3 regions of the Streptomyces sp. NPDC007808 genome follow, and region 3 is predicted to be linked to each of the others. Evidence: riboswitches for the same ligand, from Rfam matches in the RefSeq annotation. Region 3 holds a riboswitch; each other region holds the start of a gene.

Region 1 (6,775 bases), on a different contig from region 3:
AGGACAAGCACGGCGTCCCCATAGAGGTCGTTGTCGTCGGCGACTGTCCGCTCGACGAGAAGATCGCGGCACAGATGCAGGCCGCGCGCGAGGCGATGGTCAACGCCGCCAAGTACGGTGGCGAGGGCGGCGCCGTGCAGGTCTACGCCGAGGTGGAGGGGAAGACCGTCTTCGTGTCCGTCCGGGACCGCGGTCCGGGCTTCGACCTCGACTCGATACCCGCCGACCGCATGGGTGTCAGAGAATCGATCATCGGCCGCATGGAGCGCAACGGCGGTACGGCCCGGCTCCGGGCGGTACCCGGCGGCGGCACGGAGGTCGAGCTGGAGATGGAGAGGGCGGAGAAGACGTCATGAGCGAGCCGACCGAGGCGAACGAGCCCGTGGAGTCGACCGGCAAGAGCACGGGCGACCGGCATGTGCGCGTGGTCCTCGTCGACGACCACCGCATGTTCCGTACGGGCGTCCAGGCCGAGATCGGCCGGACCGAGCAGACCGGCGTCGAGGTCGTCGGCGAGGCCGCGGACGTGGACCAGGCGGTCACGGTCATCACCGCGACCCGGCCCGAAGTGGTCCTCCTCGACGTGCACCTGCCCGGGGGCGGCGGGGTCGAAGTGCTGCGCCGTTGTGCCCCGTTGATGGCGGACACCGAGCAGCCGGTCCGCTTTCTCGCGCTGTCGGTCTCGGACGCGGCCGAGGATGTCATCGGCGTGATCCGCGGCGGCGCCCGCGGCTACGTGACGAAGACGATCACCGGCACCGACCTGATCGACTCCATCTTCCGCGTCCAGGAGGGCGACGCGGTGTTCTCGCCGCGCCTCGCCGGGTTCGTCCTGGACGCGTTCGCGTCGACGGACGCGCCGCCGGTCGACGAGGACCTCGACCGGCTCACCCAGCGCGAGCGCGAGGTGCTGCGCCTGATCGCCCGTGGCTATGCCTACAAGGAGATCGCCAAGCAACTGTTCATCTCCGTCAAGACCGTCGAGTCGCATGTCTCGGCGGTTCTACGGAAGCTCCAGTTGTCCAACCGGCACGAGCTGACGCGCTGGGCGACGGCGCGACGCCTGGTCTGAGCCCGTCCCGTCCCGGGGTCCGGCCCGGTTCACTCCTCACGCCACCCGCGTGGCCCCGGCGAACGGCATCTCGTCGAGGGGGGCGACCCGGACCGGTGCCGAGGGGTTGGGGGCGTGGATCATCTGGCCGTTGCCGATGTAGAGGCCGACGTGGCTGATGCCGGAGTAGAAGAACACCAGGTCGCCCGGGAGCAGTTCGGAGCGCGTTACGCGGCGGCCGGCGTCGATCTGGGAGTAGGTCGTGCGGGGCAGAGAGACTCCCGCCGAGCGGTAGGCGGCCTGGGTGAGGCCGGAGCAGTCGAAGGCGTCCGGACCGGTCGCGCCCCAGACATAGGGGCTGCCGAGCTTGGAGTAGGCGTACGAAATGGCGGCGGCGGCGCGTGCGTTGGGGGCCTGGGTCGTGGCGGAGCCGGAGGGTGCGAGGGCTTCGCGGGCGGCGAAGGAGCGGGCGGCACGGTCCGTTCCACTGCCCCGTAGCTGGGCGCGCTCTTCGGCGGTCAGCCGGGCGAGCAGGTCCCGGGCCGTGGCCAGCTTGCCGGTGATCGTGTTCTTGTGCCGTCGCAGTTCGGCCTGGCGGGACTTGAGCGAGGTCAGTTCGACGCGTGCCGCCCCGCGCAGTTGCTCGATCTCCCGGAGCTGGTTGCGGACGCTGGCGACGGAGGTCGCCTGCCGGTTGCCGGCGCGTTCGGCGAACTCCGCCGAGTCCAGGTAGCGGTCGGGGTCGTCGGAGAGGGCGAGCTGGAGGGCGGGATCGAGGCCGCCGTCGCGGTACTGGGCCGCGGCCATGGAACCCAGGGCGTCCCGAGCCGAGTTGAGCTTCACGGTTCGGCGGGCGGCCTCGTCCTGCAGGGTCCTGATCCGCCGCTGAGCCGTGTCCGCCTGCTCCTTCGCGCCGTTGTACTTCTCGGTGGCGACCTCCGCCTCCTGGTACAGCTTCTCCACCTTCGCCTCGACCTGCTCCGGTGTCGGTCGTGGCTCCGCGTGTCCGGTTCCGTCGAAGCCCGTCGCCGTCGCCGCGCCCGCCAGGGCGATCGTCCATGCCGTGCGGGCCGTACTGCCGCCGACCGAGCGCTGACGGGGCTTTCGGTGCGCTGCCACGTGGACTGCACGTCCTTTCGTACGACCGCCTCGTCCCGTGCGTCCGCCCGGGAGGCGGACGTTTTACGCCCCGGGCGGAGCGGTGGACGCACGAGCGCCTGGGGAGCGGACGTACGGCCGCCGGGGGCGGGACACGCGTCCGGCGACGGCCCACACAGGGGGAGCGAGCCGCCGCCGGACTTTCTCGGCGGTGGTGTCCGACTGCCGCCCCTGGCCCGGGCGGCGGTGGGGAGCCGGTCACCTGGTGAAGGACGCTAAACCTCACTGTGACGGTTCGGTAACGCGTTGTACGGAAGTGCCGTGGAGTGGACCGGCGGTGACCGTAAGTGAACTTGATTCCGGGGCGGCGGCGTCGGGTTCGCACGGGGTGCTGACCGATCTGGCGGTTCCGGGAACGGTGGGGATGGTGGGGTGCTATGGGGCGCATATATGCGCGCTCCAGGAGGCGGGGAGCGGGGGGCGGAGGGTGTGGGGGCCGCTCGGGGGTGACGGTGAGTGAGGGTGGACGCGTCAGGTCGGATGAGCGAGGGCGGAAGAGGGAGTGGGGCGGTGTGGGGTGGTTTCGCGGCGCTGATTAGGCTCCGGCTCCATGGACGTACTCATCCACCTCTTCGTCGGCCTGCACATCATCGGTATCGCCGCGCTGCTCGGTGGTTTCCTCACCCAGATGAAGGCGATGGGCCAGGGTGCCGCCCGGTTCGTGCCCGCGATGCTGCACGGTGCGCTGACCATGCTGGTCACCGGGGTGATTCTCGTCGGCCTCAATCAGGCGGACGACCAGTCGGTCGACAACATCAAGATCGGCGTGAAGCTGGCGCTGCTGATCGTGATCCTCGGGCTGGTCTATGTGAAGCGGGACGAGGAGAAGGTCGACAAAAGCCTGTTCGCACTGGTGGGGCTGCTGACCGTGGCGAACGTCTTCATCGCCGTTCTGTGGACATGACCTCGGCGTAGGACCGCACCGCGCCCGCGGCGACCGCCGGCCACGCCGCCACGGCGATCCACGGCAGGACCTGGCCGGCGCCTTGAGCCGCGGGACCTCACGGCGGCGCCCACGGGGGCGGCTGCGGAGAGGGCCGGCGGCGCCCTCGCCCTCTCCGCGCGTGGCCGGCGTCAGGCGGGGCGGACCACGCTGTGGATCGACGACTCGCCGTCGTAGTAGATCGACTCTTCGCGCACGTACGTGCCGGGCTTGGGGGCGTGGATCATCATGCCGTTGCCGATGTAGATGCCCACGTGGGTGACGTCGTCGTAGAAGAAGACCAGGTCGCCGGGCTGTGCGCTGGAGAGGGGGACCGTGGTGCCGGCGTCGACCTGGTCGTAGGTGACGCGCGGGATGTCCACGCCCGCGGCCTTCCAGGCGGCCTGGGTGAGGCCGGAGCAGTCGTAGGAGTCGGGGCCGGTGGCGCCCCAGACGTACGGCTTGCCTATCTGGGCGCGGGCGAAGGCCAGGGCTTTCTCGGCCTTGGTGGCGTACGAGGAGTCGGGCGCCGGTGCCTCCGAGACGCCCGACTCCGCCGACTCGCTGTCCTGCTGGGCGGCCTCCTGCTGCTGGGCGGCCTCCTGGCGCCGGCGTTCGGCCTCCGCCTGCTGACGGGCCAGTTCCGCGGCCTCGCGCGCCGCCTCCTCCTGCTTGCGCTTCTCGATCGCGGCGAGGCGGGCCTTCTCCTCGGCCGTCAGTTGGGAGAGGAGTTCGCGCGCGTCGGAGAGCTTCCGCTGGACGGTGGTCTTGGCGGCCTGCAGGTCGTTCTGCGACTCGGTGAGCGTCTCAAGGCTCCGGGTGGCCTCCCGGCGCTTCTTCATCGTCGCCGACTGCTGGGTGAAGTACTCGTCGACCGCCTCCTTCTGGCGGCCGGTCATACGGTCCATCAGCTGGGACTGGTCGAAGTAGTCCTGCGGGGTGTCCGCCAGGAGGAAGGTCGCCGTGTCGGGGGCGGCGGCTCCGGTGCGGTACTGGGCGGCTGCATTGCGTCCCAGTTCCTCGCGAGCCTCGTTGAGCTTCTGGGTGCGCTTGGCGACGTCGTCCAGGAGGGTGCTGACGCGCTTGCGCTGCTTGGCGGTCTTCTCCTTGGCCGCGTTGTACTTCTCGGTGGCCGACTCCGCCTGGCGGTAGAGGTCGTCGACCTTCTTCTCGACCTCTTCGAGGCTCGGCCTGTCGTCCGTCGAGGGGCTCGCGTTGGCCGACTGGGACAGCAGGGCGACGGAGGTGAGGGCCGCCGTGGCGAGGGCGGGGGTCCGTATGCCTGCTACGCGCGTACCAGCGGGACGCGACTTGCGGTGCGACGCCAAGGGAGGCGACTCCTTCCACGTTCCGCCTACCGAGTTAGCTGTCGGGTTCGGGCGGGTGGTTCGGAAGGGTTGCCCTACGGCCTTCCCTGGACGGGATGTGGCCGATTCACCCCAATTTAGGTGGGTCCCCGGCTCCGGTTGCGCGGTGGCACACCGGACTCGACGGAGGCCGCGCGGCCCGGCGACGTTCGCCGGAGGGGGTCGTACGGCCTGCCGGGCACGGTAGCCAACTCATGTGGCCCCTGTGAAGGTTGATGTTCGATATGCCCGATACATTTTCGTGACCTTGAGTCAGGTCGTCGTGGTCGAGGGGTGATCGGGGGGTGGTTGAGGGGAGTTGCGAGGGTTCGAGGGGAGGAGTGATGTCTGTCCCGTTGTGGTCGTGTCCTCCGTCGTGGCTTCCCGCCGTCTTCCCGGTTCTCGGCCGGCCCTCGGCCGGCCCTCGGTCCTCCCTCGGCCCTCTTCCGGCTCTCTTCGGTCGTCTTCAGGTCGTTTTCCGGGTCCTCTCCGTGGCCGTCTCGGGTGATCGCCTCCCCGTCCCCCGGAGTCTCCTCCGGGGGGCCTCGCCGTGGTCGGGTAGCTCGATCGTGTGATCGTCGGCTGTGGATTCGGGTGGCCGGTGATGGTTTGAGGAGCGTGACCGCTTACGGCGAGTGGTTGCGATGGTCACAGAACGTGGCGGAGTGGTAGTGGCGAGTGCCCTGAGTGCGGGCCTGGGAAGGCTGGGGGTGCGGAATCCGGCGATGTTCTAAGGGCGGGGGCGGGCTGTCAGTGGGGCGCCCTAGACTCGGAGAGCGATGAGCAGCCTCTTTGACGACAGCTTCCTGGCGGACCTCCAGGCCCCGCGGGCCCATGAGGAAGAACACCCGCCACCGCCCGAGGACGATCATGCTCCGGAGCCCGTTCCGGACGATCTGTTCGGCGGGAAGTTCGACGTGCCGCCGGACCGGGACGCCTACTACCGCGACGGCGCCCCACGCCCGGCGCTCGACGCGGCCGCGCTCCTGGACGGGCTGAACGAGAACCAGCGTGCCGCCGTCGTCCACTCCGACACCCCGCTGCTCATCGTGGCCGGTGCCGGCTCCGGCAAGACCCGGGTGCTCACCCACCGCATCGCCCATCTGCTGGCCGAGCGGAATGTGCATCCGGGGCAGATTCTCGCGATCACCTTCACCAACAAGGCCGCGGGCGAGATGAAGGAGCGCGTCGAGCAGCTCGTCGGCCCACGGGCGAACGCGATGTGGGTGATGACCTTCCACAGCGCGTGCGTGCGCATCCTGCGGCGAGAGAGCAAGAAGCTCGGGTTCACCTCGTCCTTCTCGATCTACGACGCCGCCGACAGCAAGCGGCTGATGGCGCTCGTCTGCCGGGATCTGGATCTCGATCCCAAGCGGTTCCCGCCCAAGTCCTTCAGCGCCAAGATCAGCAATCTGAAGAACGAGCTGATCGACGAGGAGGACTTCGCCGCGCAGGCCACCGACGGCTTCGAGAAGACCCTCGCCCAGGCCTACGCCCTCTACCAGTCGCGACTGCGCGAGGCGAACGCCCTCGACTTCGACGACCTGATCATGACGACGGTCAACCTGCTGCGCGCCTTCCCGGACGTCGCCGAGCACTACCGCCGCCGCTTCCGGCACGTCCTCGTCGACGAGTACCAGGACACCAACCACGCCCAGTACGCCCTCGTGCGCGAACTCGTCGGCACCCGCGAACACCCCGTCGACGTGCCGCCCAGCGAGTTCGACATCCCGCCCGCCGAGCTGTGCGTGGTGGGCGACGCCGACCAGTCGATCTACGCCTTCCGAGGCGCGTCGATCCGCAACATCCTCCAGTTCGAGGAGGACTACCCGGACGCGACGACCATCCTGCTCGAACAGAACTACCGGTCGACGCAGACGATCCTCAGCGCCGCCAACGCGGTCATCGAGCGCAACGAATCCCGCCGCCCGAAGAACCTGTGGACCAACGCGGGCGCGGGCGCGCGCATCACCGGCTATGTCGCGGACACCGAGCACGACGAGGCGCAGTTCGTCGCCGAAGAGATAGACCGACTGACGGACGCGGGCCAGGCGAAGGCCGGTGACGTCGCCGTCTTCTACCGGACGAACGCCCAGTCCCGTGTCTTCGAAGAGGTCTTCATCCGGGTGGGCCTGCCCTACAAGGTCGTCGGCGGTGTGCGGTTCTACGAGCGCAAGGAGGTCCGGGACGTCCTGGCCTACCTGCGGGTGCTGGCCAACCCCGAGGACTCCGTGCCGCTGCGACGGATCCTGAACGTGCCCAAGCGGGGCATCGGCGACCGCGCCGAGGCGATGATCG
Region 2 (6,775 bases), on a different contig from region 3:
GGCGCTCGGTGATGGTCTTCCAGCCGTCCCAGTCGTCCTCGAACAGCGGGTCCTCGATGGAGACGAGCGGGTACGCGTCGACGAGCTCCGCGTAGTAGTCCGTCATCTCGGCGGCGGAGCGCTCCTTGCCCTCGAAGACGTAGACGCCGTCCTTGTAGAACTCGGAGGCGGCGACGTCGAGCGCCAGGGCGATCTGCTCGCCGGGGGTGTAGCCGGCCTCCTTGACGGCCTCCAGGATGAGGTCGAGGGCGGCGCGGTTGGAGTCCAGGTTCGGGGCGAAGCCGCCCTCGTCGCCGAGACCGGTGTTCAGGCCCTTGCGCTTCAGCACCTTCTTGAGGGTGTGGTAGACCTCGGCGCCCCAGCGCAGCGCCTCGGAGAAGGTCTCCGCGCCGATCGGGGCGATCATGAACTCCTGGATGTCCACGTTGGTGTCGGCGTGCGAGCCGCCGTTCAGGATGTTCATCATCGGCACCGGCAGCAGGTGCGCGTTGGGACCGCCCAGGTAGCGGAAGAGCGGGAGGTCGCTGGCCTCGGAGGCGGCGTGGGCGACGGCGAGCGAGACGCCGAGGATGGCGTTGGCGCCGAGGGAGCCCTTGTTGTCGGTGGCGTCCAGGTCGAACATGGCCTGGTCAATCAGGCGCTGCTCGGTGGCGTCGTAGCCGACCAGCTCCGGGCCGATCTGCTCGATGACCGCGAGGACGGCCTTCTCCACACCCTTGCCCAGGTAGCGGTTGGGGTCACCGTCGCGGAGCTCGATGGCCTCGAAGGCGCCGGTGGAGGCGCCGGACGGGACGGCGGCACGACCCGTGCTGCCGTCGTCGAGGCCGACCTCGACCTCGACCGTGGGATTGCCTCGGGAGTCCAGGATTTCCCGGGCTACGACGACGTCGATGGACGGCACGAGCATCTCCTTCTTGGGATGTGACGCGATGTGTCGCTGGTGGTGCGGGCACGGGGCCTCGCGCCTAGAGCCTAACCGCCCCCGGGACATCGGTCGGCGAGCGACCGTCCCGTGGACAGACTGACGGTACACATTGTTCCCAGGCGGAACAAAGAGCTTCCGGATGACGGACAGGAAACGAATCCGCAGCGAAGGCCGACGCAAGGATGCACCCGTGCCGTCGGGCGACCGGACGCGGACAGAGAAAAGCCCCGCCCCGGCGCGTACGGGGGAACACGCACCGGAGCGGGGAGTCCGTGGGGACGGGGGGGGCGGCCCTCACGGGGTCCTGACTCTGAGGTCCACGGATGTGAGGGCGCCGGGGTTCAGCTTTCGGCCCGCACTACTTCAGGTGCAGCTGCTGACCCGGGTAGATCAGGTTGGCGTCCTGGACGATGTCCTTGTTCAGCTGGAAGAGCTTCTCCCAGCCGCCCTTGACGTCGTGCTCCTGGGCGATCGAGCTGAGGGTGTCACCCTTGGCGACCTTGTACTCGCCGTCGCCCTTCTTGACCTTCTTGCCGGTCGGGGTGGTGACGGTCTTGTCCTTCTCGGCGGCCGGGCGCTCGGCGGAGCGGGAGGCCGACTGCTGCTCGGTGGAGCGGGTGGTGGTCTCGGAGCTCTGCGAGGAGTCGCTCGACGAGGCGCCGGAGTAGGCGGCGTTCGACAGGCCGGTGCCGCAGTGCGGCCAGGCACCCTTGCCCTGACCGGCGAGGACCTTCTCGGCTATCTCGATCTGCTGGGCCTTGGTGGCCTGGTCGGCGGTGGAGGCGTACTTGGTGCCGCCGTACGCGGCCCAGGTCGAGGCGGAGAACTGCAGACCGCCGTAGTAGCCGTTGCCGGTGTTGATCGACCAGTTACCGCCGGACTCGCACTGGGCGACGGCGTCCCACTCGGAGGCGGTGGCGGCCGAGGCGCTGCCCGCGGCCATCAGCGGGGCGGCGACGGCGGCGGCGCCGGTGACGCCGACGACGGCGATGGCACGGACGGCCTTGGACGGACGACGGTGCTTGCCCTTGCTGGAAAACAGCATGGAGAGATCCCCTCACCGACGCCTACGAGGTGAGCTGTCGGGTTCGGGCCGGTTGAGTTGCCCGGCCGCGCACGCTCGCCTCTCGGCTGCTGTTGCGCGGCTTCACCCCGAGCCGGCTCCGGCCGTGCGGCCCCGAAGGGCCTCAACTGCCGGACCCGGCGCAAACCTTGGGTCCCCCGCTCCTGCCTACGGCGCTTGACGCGACGACTGTTCCCGTACGGCCGCCGGCAGGATTCGGCGTGACGGCCATCGGGGCCCGCACTGGTGGCGAGCGGTCACGACCGTAGACACGCGATTCGCGGAATTTCAAAGACGATCAGGGCTTCTGAGATCTATCTCTCACTACATTTAAAACGGACATTCAGGAGCGAAACGTGACGCGAACTCCCGCAGTTTTTCGCCCTGTTCGGCCCCTATTCGGTCGGGACGTCCAGGGTCTGACCGGGGAAGATGTCGTTGGCGTCGGCGCCGATGGCGTCCTTGTTCGCGTCGTACAGCGCACGCCATCCGCCGTCGAGCTCAAGGGAGTCGGCGATGGAGGCCAGGGTGTCCCCCGGGCGGACGCTGTACGAGGCGTGGCGGCCGGAGGGCTTGGCGGCGCCGTCGACGACCTCGCTCTCGTCGGCACTGGCTCCGCGATGACGCCCGGAGCCGGTGGTCGCGTCCTCGATCGACCCGGTGTCGACCAGGCTCCAGGAGCCCGCGGACTGCCCCAAGTCGTCCCGATTGTCCCCCTTGGGGGCTTCTACGGGAGAGCTGTCCGGCGACTGCGCGACCCGGGAGTCGGGCGACGCGTCCGCCTTTTCGGACTTTTCGGCCTGCGGGGATGACGAGGGAGACGATGAGGAGCTATCGGGCGATTCGGACGATTCATCAGAAGAGCCGCTCGGCGAGTTCGAGTCACCCGACGGAGTCGAGGCGTCGGAAGAGTCCGAAGAACCGGAAGAGTCGGATGAAGTCGATGAATCAGATGGGTTGGACCTGTTGGGTGATCCGGATGAATCGGACCGACCTGGCGAGTCAAGCAATCCGGATGACCCGGACACCTCGGACGGCGAGTCCTCCTCCACACCGGTGTCCAGGTCGACCGACCCCGACTCCTTGGTGAGGCCGTTGAGCACCGCGCATGTGCCCCAGGGGCTGGTTCCGCGGTCCGCGAGGATCTCCTGCGCCACCGCGATCTGCTGGGAACGGCTCGCCAGGTCGGGGCTCGCCGCGTAGTCGAGACCGCCGTACTCGTCCCATTCGTCCTGGGTCAACTGCAGGCCGCCGTACTGCCCGTTGCCGGTGTCCGCGCTCCAGGATCCACCGCTCTCGCAGTCGGCCACCTTGTCCCAGACCGTACCGTCGGCCGCGCTCGCCCCCGTGGCACCGAGGAGCGGGATGGCGATGGCGGAGCCGGTCACTCCGGCCGCGACCAGGAGTGCCGGCGCCTGACGGGGGCGACGGTGACGACCGTTCCCGGAGAGCATGCGGGGACCTTTCACGAGACAGCAGTGACCGCGGCGCGTGAAGCGTGGGCGCCGTCGTTGATCCGTGAACGTATAGGCAGACGATCACTTGTCACAAGTTAATGCCGCGCAGATCACGTGAAGATCACAGAGGTGAGTGCGTGTCACGTTTGCCGAGGTGGACACACTCACCCAACTGGGGTGAACCGCACCGGAAGTGTTCGCAGCCCCCGCATGATGAGGCCGCCGCGCCACCGCAACTCGGCCGGGTCCACCGCGAGTTGCAGGTCCGGGAGCCGGGTGAGCAGGGTCGCGAGGGCGGTCTGGCCCTCCAGGCGGGCCAGCGGGGCGCCGAGGCAGTAGTGGATGCCATGGCCGTACCCGAGGTGCTGGTTGTCGCGGCGGCCGAGGTCGAGGACGTCGGGGTCGGCGAACCGCTCCGGGTCCCGGTCGGCGGCGGCCAGGACGACCAGGACGGGGTCGCCGGATGCGATCCGCTGCCCGCCGATGGTGAGCGGCTCCTTGGCGAACCGCCAGGTGGCGAGTTCGACGGGGCCGTCGTAGCGCAGCAGTTCCTCCACTCCGGTTTCGAGGAGGGCGGTTTCCTGGGCGGCCAGGGAACGCTGGAGGCGGGCGCGCTGCTCGGGGTGCGTCAGCAGGGCGTAGGTGCCGTTGCCGATGAGATTGACGGTGGTCTCGAAACCGGCGAACAGCAGGATGAAGGCCATGGCGGCGGCCTCGTTCTCGGTGAGGTGCTCACCGTGGTCGGAGGCGCGGATGAGGCCGGAGATGAGGTCCTCGCCGGGTGCGGGGGTGTCCGGGAGTGCCTCGCGCTTGCGGTGGATGAGGTCGGCGAGATAGCCGCGCATCTTCTTCACCGACCGCGCGACACCGCCCCTCGGGCCACCCTGGTGACGGATCATCATGCCCGCCCAGTCCCTGAAGTCGTCCTGATCCTCTCGGGGAACGCCGAGCAGGTCGCAGATGGCGTAGATGGGGAGCGGGAAGGCGAACTCGTGGATGAGGTCGGCCTCCCCTTTGTCCGCGAACCCGTCGATGAGGCTGTCGGTGAGCTCCTGCACGCGGGGCGCGAACTCGGCGACCCGGCGCGGGGTGAACGCCTTGCTGACCAGACGGCGCAGCCGGGTGTGGTCCGGCGGGTCGATGTTGAGCAGATGCGTCATGAGCTCGGCCTTGCGCTCACCGGGGATGCCGGTCTTGCCCTTGGCGTGGGCCGGTTCGTCGTGATGGGCCGGGTTCTTGGAGAGCCGGTTGTCGGCGAGCGTCTGCTTGGCGTCGGCGTACCGGGTGACCAGCCAGGCCTCCACGCCGCTGGGAAGACGCGTCCTGTGCACGGGCGCGTGGTCCCGCAGCCAGGCGTAGGCGGGGTAGGGGTCGGTGGCGAACTCCCAGGTGAAGAGCTCCGGGGGTTCGGGCGCGGCATCGGCGGGGGCGTGCTGGTCGGTCACTCCTCGACCGTATCCGGAGGGGCGGCGGGGGCACGGCCGTGGGGGCCGGGCGACTCGGGGCGGGGGGCCGTGGGGCGGGGCGTGGGGCTGTGGGGCGGGGGCGTGGGGGCCGGGCGACTCGGGGGTGGGTCTGGGTGGCAGGGGTGTGGGGCCGGGCGACTCGGGCGGGGGGCTGTGAGGCGGGGCGTGGGGCTGTGGAGCGGGGGCGTGGGGCCGGCGACTCGGGCGGGGGTCTGGATGGCAGGGGTGTGGGGCCGGGCGACTCGGGCGTGAGCCCGTCGGGCACGGGCGACGGGGGACCACTCAGGCGTGGGCCCAGGTGGCACGGGCGTGAGGGCCGGACCACTCAGGCGGGAGCCCTGTGCCGGGCTCGGTGCCCGGCGGGTCCGCACGTGTCGGTGCTCTGGGCCGGCCGCGGCGGAAGCGGGCTTGGGCGGCCGAGGGTCTCGGAGGCGGGGGGCCTGGGCGGCCGAGGGTCTCGGAGGCGGGGGCCTGGGTGGCCGAGGGTCTGGCCAAGCGGGGGCCTGGGTAGGCGGGGCCCTGGGTAGAGGGCCCCCTCGGCGGTCCGGGGGCGTGGCCGGGGCGGACCCGGGCACACCTACGCGGACAAGCCCTCGGCAGCCCGTACGGCATCGCGGTAGGCCCGGGCCGCTACTCTCAGCGCTGCCTCGGGGTCCACTCCGGCCGCCTCGGCGCGGACCGCCAGTGCCAGCAGTTCATATCCGACTCCTTCGCCGGTCGGCAGGTCCACCTCCAGTTCCGCCGTCCGCACCCGCGACGCCAGCTTCGCCGCGAGGGCGAGGCCCGGCTGGCCGAGCGGGATGCCCTCCGTCACCGACTCGCGCCGCTTCTCGACGGCCTTCGTGCGCAGCCAGTGCTCCTTGACCTCCTCGGGGGTCGTCGCCGTCTCGTCGCCGAAGACGTGCGGGTGGCGGTGGATCAGCTTGGTGACGATGCCGCCTGCCACGTCGTCGATGGAGAAAGGCGCCTCCGGGTCCTCCTCGGCTATGCGGGAGTGGAAGACGACCTGCAGGAGGACGTCCCCGAGTTCCTCGCGGAGTTCGTCGCGGTCGCCTTCCTCGATCGCCTCGACGAGTTCGTACGCCTCCTCGATGCCGTACTTCGCCAGACCCTTGTGTGTCTGCCGGGAGGACCACGGGCACTCGGCGCGGATGCGGTCCATGACCTGGACGAGGTCGAGGAGGCGGGCGCCGGGCAGGTCGTAGGAGGCGGGGAGCAGCTCCAGGTCGGGCATGCTGACGCGTCCGGAACCGGCGAGGCGGGCCAGACCGTCGGTGAGCGCCGGCTCGCCCTCGCCGGTGGCCACGACGACGACGGTGCGCCCGCCGGCGCAGGCGTCGATCAGTTCCTCGGCGCTCGGGGCGGCCTCGTCGACCGTGATCCCGGCCTCGCGCAGATACGGCAGCTGTGGGTGCGTGCCGTCCGCGCACAGCACACGGTCGGCCCCGTGCAGTGCCTGCCAGGCGGGCCAGGACAGCAGGCCGGGCGCGACGCGGTGGCTGGTGGTGAGCAGGACGATGCGGCCGGGAGCGACGGCTTCGGGGCTGGTTGCGTTCACCATCCGAACGTAACCCACGACGCCGACGGCCCCTCCGGTTGTCCACAGGCTCACGGCCCGCGTTGTCCACAGGGGGCGGGCGCCGGGGCCGTAGGCGGTCGATTGCGCGGGGCCGTGAGCGGGCGGTTGCGCCGGGGCGGGCCACGGGAGGGCCGTTGCGCCCTTGATCCCGGTGGGCCGTCGCGCCGTGCGGCTACGCCGTCTGCCCGCCGCCCGTAGCCGTCACCTCGCGCACCCACGGCGTCTTGGTGTCGGCCCGGCTGCTCTTTTGGACGTCCCAGGTGCCGTAACGCGGGTTGAGGTCGA
Region 3 (6,775 bases):
CCTTGATGATGTTGGTACTTGATGGCAGCTGTTCGAATCTGTGTGGGGAGCTCGATGCTGGAGATCTCAGCCAACGGCCGCACGTGGCTCCTGACCGGGCCGACCAGCGGATACGCCCTGCATCTGACCGACGGCGACGAGCTCCTGCACCTCCACTGGGGGCCCCGGATCGCGCTGGCCGACGCCGAGGCCCTCGCGGTGAGTCCGCTGCCGGAATACCGGCCTTTCGAGTCCCCGCTCGACGGACGCGAGGAGTACCCGGTCGAGGGTGGCCCCCGCTTCGTACGGCCGGCCCTGTCCGTGCGCACGGACGAGCGGCGCGGCACCGAATGGGGTTTCGAGCGGTACGACATCGACGGCGACGAGCTGCGGTTGCGCTTCCTCGACGGGGGTCTGCGCATCACCCTGCACTACCGGATGCGTGACGACGTCGTGGAACGCTGGGTGACCCTGGACAACGAGGGGCCGGCCCTGGAACTGCTGCGCGCCGACTCGGCCACCTGGACGCTGCCGGACCGGGACGAGTGGCGGCTGTCCCAGCTGCACGGCCGCTGGGGCGCCGAGTCCAGGCTCGTGAGATCGCCCCTCACCTACGGTGAGAAGGTCCTCGGCAGCCGCCGCGGGCACACCGGACACCAGCATCTGCCATGGGTCGCGCTCGACACGGACGCCACCGAGGAAACCGGCGAGGTCTATGGCTGCGCCCTCGGCTGGTCCGGGTCCTGGCGCATCGCCGTCGCCCAACTCCCGGACGCGCGCGTGCAGATCACCGGCGGCGCCGGACATGACGACTCCGGACTGCTGCGGCTGGGGCCGGGGGAGTCCTTCACGACACCCGTCTTCGCCGGGCTGTGGAGCGGGGGCGGCTTCGGCGCAGCGAGCCGGGCCTGGCACGCGTACCAGCGCGCGTACGTCATCCCGGACGCCGACCAGGACCGGCCGGTGCTGTTCAACTCCTGGGAGGCGACGGAGTTCGACATCTCCGAGGAGCAGCAGAGCGTGCTCGCGCGGCGGGCCGCGGCCATCGGAGTCGAGCTGTTCGTGGTCGACGACGGCTGGTTCGGGGCACGTACCAGTGACCGCGCCGGGCTCGGCGACTGGGTGCCGAACCCCGACCGCTTCCCGTCCGGGCTCAAGCCGCTCGCGGAGTACGTGCACGAGCTCGGCATGCAGTTCGGCATCTGGGTGGAGCCGGAAATGGTCAATCCAGACAGTGAGTTGTATCGCGCCCATCCATCATGGATTCAATATGAAGCGGGACGAAAGCGGACGGAATTCCGCGATCAGCTCGTACTGAACCTCGCCCGCGAGGACGTGCAGGAATACCTGTGGGAGCGACTCGACGGGCTCCTGTCCAGCGCCCCGATCGACTACGTGAAGTGGGACTTCAACCGCTGCTTCACCGATGCCGGCTGGCCCGGGGAGTCCTACCCGCAACGGCTGTGGGTCGACCATGTGCGGGCTCTGTACGGGCTGCTGGACCGGCTGCGGGCCGCCCACCCGGGCGTCGCCTTCGAGTCCTGCTCAGGTGGGGGCGGGCGGATCGACCTGGGGGTGCTGGGCCGTACGGACCAGGTGTGGACCTCGGACAACACCGACCCGCTCGACCGGCTGGCCGTCCAGCACGGCTTCAGTCAGGTCCACCCCGCCCGTGCCATGGCCGCCTGGGTCACCGACAGCCCCAACGCCATGCTCAATCATCGTGCGAGCTCCCTGCGCTTCCGTTTCGTGAGCGCCATGGCCGGGGTGCTCGGGGTCGGCGGTGACCTCGCCCGCTGGAGCGAGGAGGAACTCGCCGAAGCGCGGGAGTGGGTGGCGCTCTACAAGGAGATCAGGCCCGTGGTGCAGCACGGTGACCTCTACCGGCTGCGGCCTCCGAACGGTGGGCTGAGCGCGGTGCAGTACGTGCGCGGAGGCGACGCGGTCGTCCTCGCCTGGCTCCAGGCGCAGCGGTTCGGTGAGCCCGTCCCGGCGCTGCGCCTGCGTGCGCTCGACCCGACAGCATCGTATGAATGCCTTGAAACGGGCGAAACACACAGAGGTGCCGTAATGCTGCATCACGGACTTAAGACCGGATTGTGCGGCGACCTCGATGCGACGGTTATCCGGCTGCGCCGCATCTAGGGGATCTGTCCGAATTCGACTCCTTCATTCCAACTCGCTCCGCAGCGAAGGAAGCTGGAGCAGTGTCACGTGAGCAGCGTCATATTCGTGACGGTGCGTCGCTCGTCATGTTCACGTAATCCATATGTGTTTCAAGGGGCTTTGTGCCGGGAGGCGCCCCGATAATCAACGCAGGGTGACCGGTAATTCCCACAAGGGATCAACAGGAACGCATTCGGACGGAACCCCTCACTTGTTCCCGCGCGTCTTCCTCGCTTACGTTCGCCACCCATCCGGACGGACGCCGAATCCTGCCGCCGACCGGATTCCGCGCTAACTCACCCGTGTACGGCAGGAGCGGGGGACCCACAGGTACAACCGCCTGTTCCGGTCTCCGGAACGGCTTGGGGTCAAGTCGCGTCCCGACGCGGCCGGGCATCTCCAGCCCGCACCCGACAGCTCACCTCGCAGGCGCCGGAGAGGAATTCGCCATGCCCGCGAAGGGTAAGCACCGCCGTCCGAAGTCCCCGCGCTTCACCCGCTCCATCGCCGTCGCCGGAACCGGTGGCGCCGCTCTCGCTCTCCCGCTCATCGGTGCCACCGGCGCCCACGCCGCTCCTTCGCAGTCCGTTTCGGAAAAGGCCGTTCAGGCCCTTCCGGTCGCCGGACAGAAAGCCGCCGAGAAGAAGGAAGCGGCGAAGAAGGCGGATGTGCGGACCTATTCCGTGAAGGTCGGCGACTACCTTTCGAAGATCGCCGACGAGCAGAACGTCGAGGGCGGCTGGAAGAAGCTCTACGCCGACAACCGTGCGGCCGTCGGTGACGACCCGGCGCTGATCCACCCCGGTCTGAAGCTCACCCTCGGTGGCAAGGCCGCGCCGAGCGCCCCCAAGCCGTCGGCGCCGTCCTCCGACTCGACCGCTTCCAAGTCGTCCAAGTCGTCCAAGCCGTCCAAGTCGTCCCAGTCCTCGAAGGCCACCGCGTCGAAGGCGACCACGGCAGCGCAGAGCGCCGACACCGCCGGCGTCACCAATGGCTTCACGGCCCCCGTGGCCGGTGCCGCCGTCGGCACCGCCTACAAGGTCGCGGGCAGCATGTGGTCCAGCGGCTACCACACCGGCGTCGACTTCGTCGTCCCGACCGGTACCTCGCTGAAGGCCGTGGGCGCCGGCACGGTCGTCTCCGCCGGCTGGGCCGGCGCGTACGGCAACCAGGTCGTCATCCAGCTCGCCGACGGCCGCTACGCCCAGTACGCCCACCTGTCGTCCCTCTCGGTGTCGAGCGGCCAGTCCGTCACCGCGGGCCAGCAGGTCGGCCTCTCCGGCTCGACCGGCAACTCGACCGGCCCGCACCTGCACTTCGAGATCCGCACCACCCCGGACTACGGCTCCGACCTCGACCCGGTCGCCTACCTCCGTTCGAAGGGCGTCGCCATCGGCTGACGGTCGTCCTGCCGACGCCGCCTGCTTGACGCACATGCCTGACACACCTGCCTGACACGCAGCCGAAGGCCGGACCTCGATCGCGGGGTCCGGCCTTCGGCGTGTCCGCGGGGAGGGCGGCTCGCTGCGCCCGCAACGCACCTGACCAAAGGGTTATTCCGGGTTTGGCGAACACTTGGTAAGTGGCCTATCTCACCGCTCGTCAACCCTGCCCTACGGTCGCGTAGGTCACATTCGAAGGTGAATCATGTGCCGATGTGGCAGACGATTCGAAGAGTGACAGCAGATCAGTGATCGGGTCGTACGTCGCGGTGGGGGACAGCTTCACCGAGGGCGTCGGCGACCCCGGCCCCGACGGGGCGTTCGTCGGCTGGGCCGACCGGTTCGCGGTCCTCCTCGCGGACCGACGGCCCGAGGGCGACTTCGACTACACCAACCTCGCCGTGCGCGGCAAACTGCTCGACCAGATCGTGGCGGACCAGCTCCCGCAGGCCATCGAAATGGCCCCGGACCTGGTCTCCTTCTGCGCGGGCGGCAACGACATCATCCGGCCCGGCACCGACCCCGACGAGGTCGCCGAGCGGTTCGAGCGGGCCGTCGCCCGGTTGACCTCCGCGGTCGGCACCGTCATGGTGACGACCGGATTCGACACCCGTGGCGTGCCCGTGCTGAAGCATCTGCGCGGCAAGATCGCCACGTACAACGGCCATGTGCGGGCCATCGCCGACCGGTACGGCTGTCCGGTGCTCGACCTGTGGTCCCTGAAGACCGTTCAGGACCGGCGCGCCTGGGACCACGACCGGCTCCACCTGTCCCCGGAAGGGCACACGCGCGTGGCATTGCGCGCGGGCCAGGTCCTCGGCCTCGATGTGCCGGCCGACCCCGATCAGCCCTGGCCGCCGCTCCCGCCGCGCGGCACCCTGGAGATCCGGCGGGACGACGTCCAGTGGGCGCGCGAATTCCTGGTGCCCTGGATCGGGCGGCGACTGCGCGGAGAGTCCTCGGGTGACCATGTGACGGCCAAGGGCGCACTGTCGCCGGACGACATCAAGATGCGGATCGACGCGGTGGCTTGACACGGTGACTTGAGTCGGCGCTTCGGCGATGTGGGCCGCGCCCGGTTCCAGGGGCGCGGCCCGCACGGCCGCCGGCGCCGACCGGTCGGCGGGAGGTCGGCCGCCTCACCGCGTCGCCGCCGCCAACGCCTCCCGCTCCAGCCCCAGTTCCCGGGCCAGCGCCTCGTCCACCCAGTCCCGGGCACGCGCGCGTGACACCGCGCCGGAGTACGACGTCAACTGCACGGCGAGCCCATCGAGAAGCGCCGTGAGGCGCAGAGCCGTACCGGTGGGGTCCGGGCAGTCGAACTCACCCGCGGCCACGCCCTGCGCGAGCACCTCGGTGAGGGCGGCCTTCCACTGCCGGTCGAGGTCCCGTGTGACCTCCTGCAGCGCGGGCTCGCGCAACGCCGCGGCCCAGCCCTCGATCCACAGCCGCCAGCCCTTGGCCTGGCCGGTCGGCGCGTACCAGCGCACGGCGGCCCGCAACCGTCGCAACGCCGTCGTACGACGGCCGAGGATCTTCCGCAGACGGGTCAGATCACCCTCGGCGGCGTACGAGAACGCGGCGGCGACGAGCTTCTCCTTGGTGTCGAAGTGGTAGAGCACCAGGGCGTTGCTCACCCCGAGCGCCGAGGCCACGTCGGCGATCCTGACCGCCGTAACGCCCCGCGCCTCTATCTGCTCGACGGCGGCCCGCAGCAACTCCTCACGCCGCTCCGCCACGCTCAACCGCACTCTTGCCACGCCGTCACCCTAAAGCCTCGGCACCCGCCGGCCTCGGGCCGCGTCCCGGTGAGGACACGCCGTTCGCGCTCAGTCGTGCCAACCGAACCGGTCGGAGATCACCGCCAGCCGGTCCGCCGCGATGGTGTGCGCGGCGCACCGGGGTGTCGTGCCGTCGGCCTCGGCGCGGGCCAGGGTGAGATCGGTGAGGGCGCGCATCGAGCGCCGTGTGTGGGCGAACGCTGCGTCCGCGTCCGCGTCGAGGTCGCCGAACAACGTCCACCACCACCAGGCGTTCGTGGCCGAGTTGACCACCACGTCCGGCAACACGGTCACGCCCCGCGTGGCCAGCAGCTCCTCCGCTTCGGGCCGTACGGGCATGTTGGCCGCCTCGGCGATCCAGCGGGCGGTGATCCGGCCCTGGTTCGTGACGTCGATCGCGTACGACACGGCAGCTGGCACCAGCACCTCCGCCTCGGCGGACAGCCACGCTTCGCCGGGTAGCTCGCGGTCGCCGGGGCGCAGCGCGGCGCGGTCCACGGTGCCGTACGCGTCCCGTGCCGCGAGCAGGGCCTCGATGTCGAGCCCCGCCGGGTTGGCGATCGTGCCCTTGATGTCGGCGACCGCCACGACGGTGAGTCCCGCACGCGTGAGGAAACGCGCCGTGGCACCGCCCATGGTGCCGAACCCCTGCACGGCCACGCGGGTCCGCCAGTACGGCACATCGGCCCGGTCCAGCGCCGCGAGCACCGACTCGGCGACTCCGCAGCCGCCGACCAGCTCGTCGAGCCCTATGCCGTCCACCTCGACCGCGAAGGCGTCCGCGATCCGCCGACGGGCGTCGGCCTCGTCGTCGAGCAGCGGATACACGGCCTGGACGGAGGAGACGAGGCCCGCCTCGCCGGCCGCCCGGTCGACCACGTCCTGGGTGAGGCCGAGGTCCTCGCCCGTGGTCCAGCAGCTCTCGATGTACGGCCGCATGGTCCGCAGGTAGCGCACCAGCAGGCCGTACGCCTCCGGGTCCCGCGGGTCGCAGTCGATGCCGCCCTTGGCGCCGCCCAGGGGGATGTAGCGGGCTTCCGGGTCGTAGTGCAGGGCTTCCTTCATGCTCATCCCGCGCGCCAGCCCGGCGACCTCGTCCAGCGTGCAACCCGGGCGCATCCGCAGCCCGCCGCTGGCCACGCCGCGCACCAGCCGGTCGACGACCAGAAAGCCCTGACGGCCGGTGACGTGGTCGGTCCAGGTGAGCGACAGCAAGGGGGTGGTCATGGGGTCTCCGGGGAGGGGCGGGCCGCGTGCCGCGCGCGGATACTGAACGACGGGTCAGTATTGGAGTGGGGGCGGGGACATGTCAATGCGGAGTGGCTCTCGGAGCGGGTCGCACGGCCGGGGCAGCGGCCGGGGAGCCGTTCTCCGGGCCCATCCGGGGATGTCGGAGTGGCCGACCAT

The links. Region 3 has a riboswitch for cyclic di-AMP ahead of ACFYNL_RS22355 (peptidoglycan DD-metalloendopeptidase family protein). Riboswitches for the same ligand answer to the same signal wherever they lie in the genome.
Region 1: linked by a shared signal. The riboswitch ahead of ACFYNL_RS31705 (NlpC/P60 family protein) and the one ahead of ACFYNL_RS22355 (peptidoglycan DD-metalloendopeptidase family protein) in region 3 are both predicted to bind cyclic di-AMP.
Region 2: linked by a shared signal. The riboswitch ahead of ACFYNL_RS28035 (transglycosylase family protein) and the one ahead of ACFYNL_RS22355 (peptidoglycan DD-metalloendopeptidase family protein) in region 3 are both predicted to bind cyclic di-AMP.

What each region holds. Positions count from the first base shown of each region.
Region 1 covers NZ_JBIAEQ010000009.1:162,334-169,108, reverse strand. Annotated here, with positions in the region: gene ACFYNL_RS31725 (PspC domain-containing protein) at 1-356, shown strand, start outside; gene ACFYNL_RS31720 (LuxR C-terminal-related transcriptional regulator) at 353-1,072, shown strand; gene ACFYNL_RS31715 (NlpC/P60 family protein) at 1,109-2,170, opposite strand; gene ACFYNL_RS31710 (hypothetical protein) at 2,760-3,113, shown strand; gene ACFYNL_RS31705 (NlpC/P60 family protein) at 3,284-4,459, opposite strand; cyclic di-AMP (ydaO/yuaA leader) riboswitch at 4,467-4,634, opposite strand; gene pcrA (DNA helicase PcrA) at 5,257-6,775, shown strand, end outside.
Region 2 covers NZ_JBIAEQ010000007.1:545,713-552,487, reverse strand. Annotated here, with positions in the region: gene eno (phosphopyruvate hydratase) at 1-901, opposite strand, end outside; gene ACFYNL_RS28035 (transglycosylase family protein) at 1,284-1,970, opposite strand; cyclic di-AMP (ydaO/yuaA leader) riboswitch at 1,975-2,174, opposite strand; gene ACFYNL_RS28030 (transglycosylase family protein) at 2,384-3,442, opposite strand; gene ACFYNL_RS28025 (cytochrome P450) at 3,610-4,890, opposite strand; gene ACFYNL_RS28020 (nucleoside triphosphate pyrophosphohydrolase) at 5,489-6,469, opposite strand; gene ACFYNL_RS28015 (SurA N-terminal domain-containing protein) at 6,663-6,775, opposite strand, start outside.
Region 3 covers NZ_JBIAEQ010000005.1:688,469-695,243, reverse strand. Annotated here, with positions in the region: gene ACFYNL_RS22360 (alpha-galactosidase) at 55-2,124, shown strand; cyclic di-AMP (ydaO/yuaA leader) riboswitch at 2,425-2,590, shown strand; gene ACFYNL_RS22355 (peptidoglycan DD-metalloendopeptidase family protein) at 2,595-3,545, shown strand; gene ACFYNL_RS22350 (SGNH/GDSL hydrolase family protein) at 3,836-4,621, shown strand; gene ACFYNL_RS22345 (TetR/AcrR family transcriptional regulator) at 4,727-5,347, opposite strand; gene ACFYNL_RS22340 (Glu/Leu/Phe/Val dehydrogenase dimerization domain-containing protein) at 5,417-6,595, opposite strand.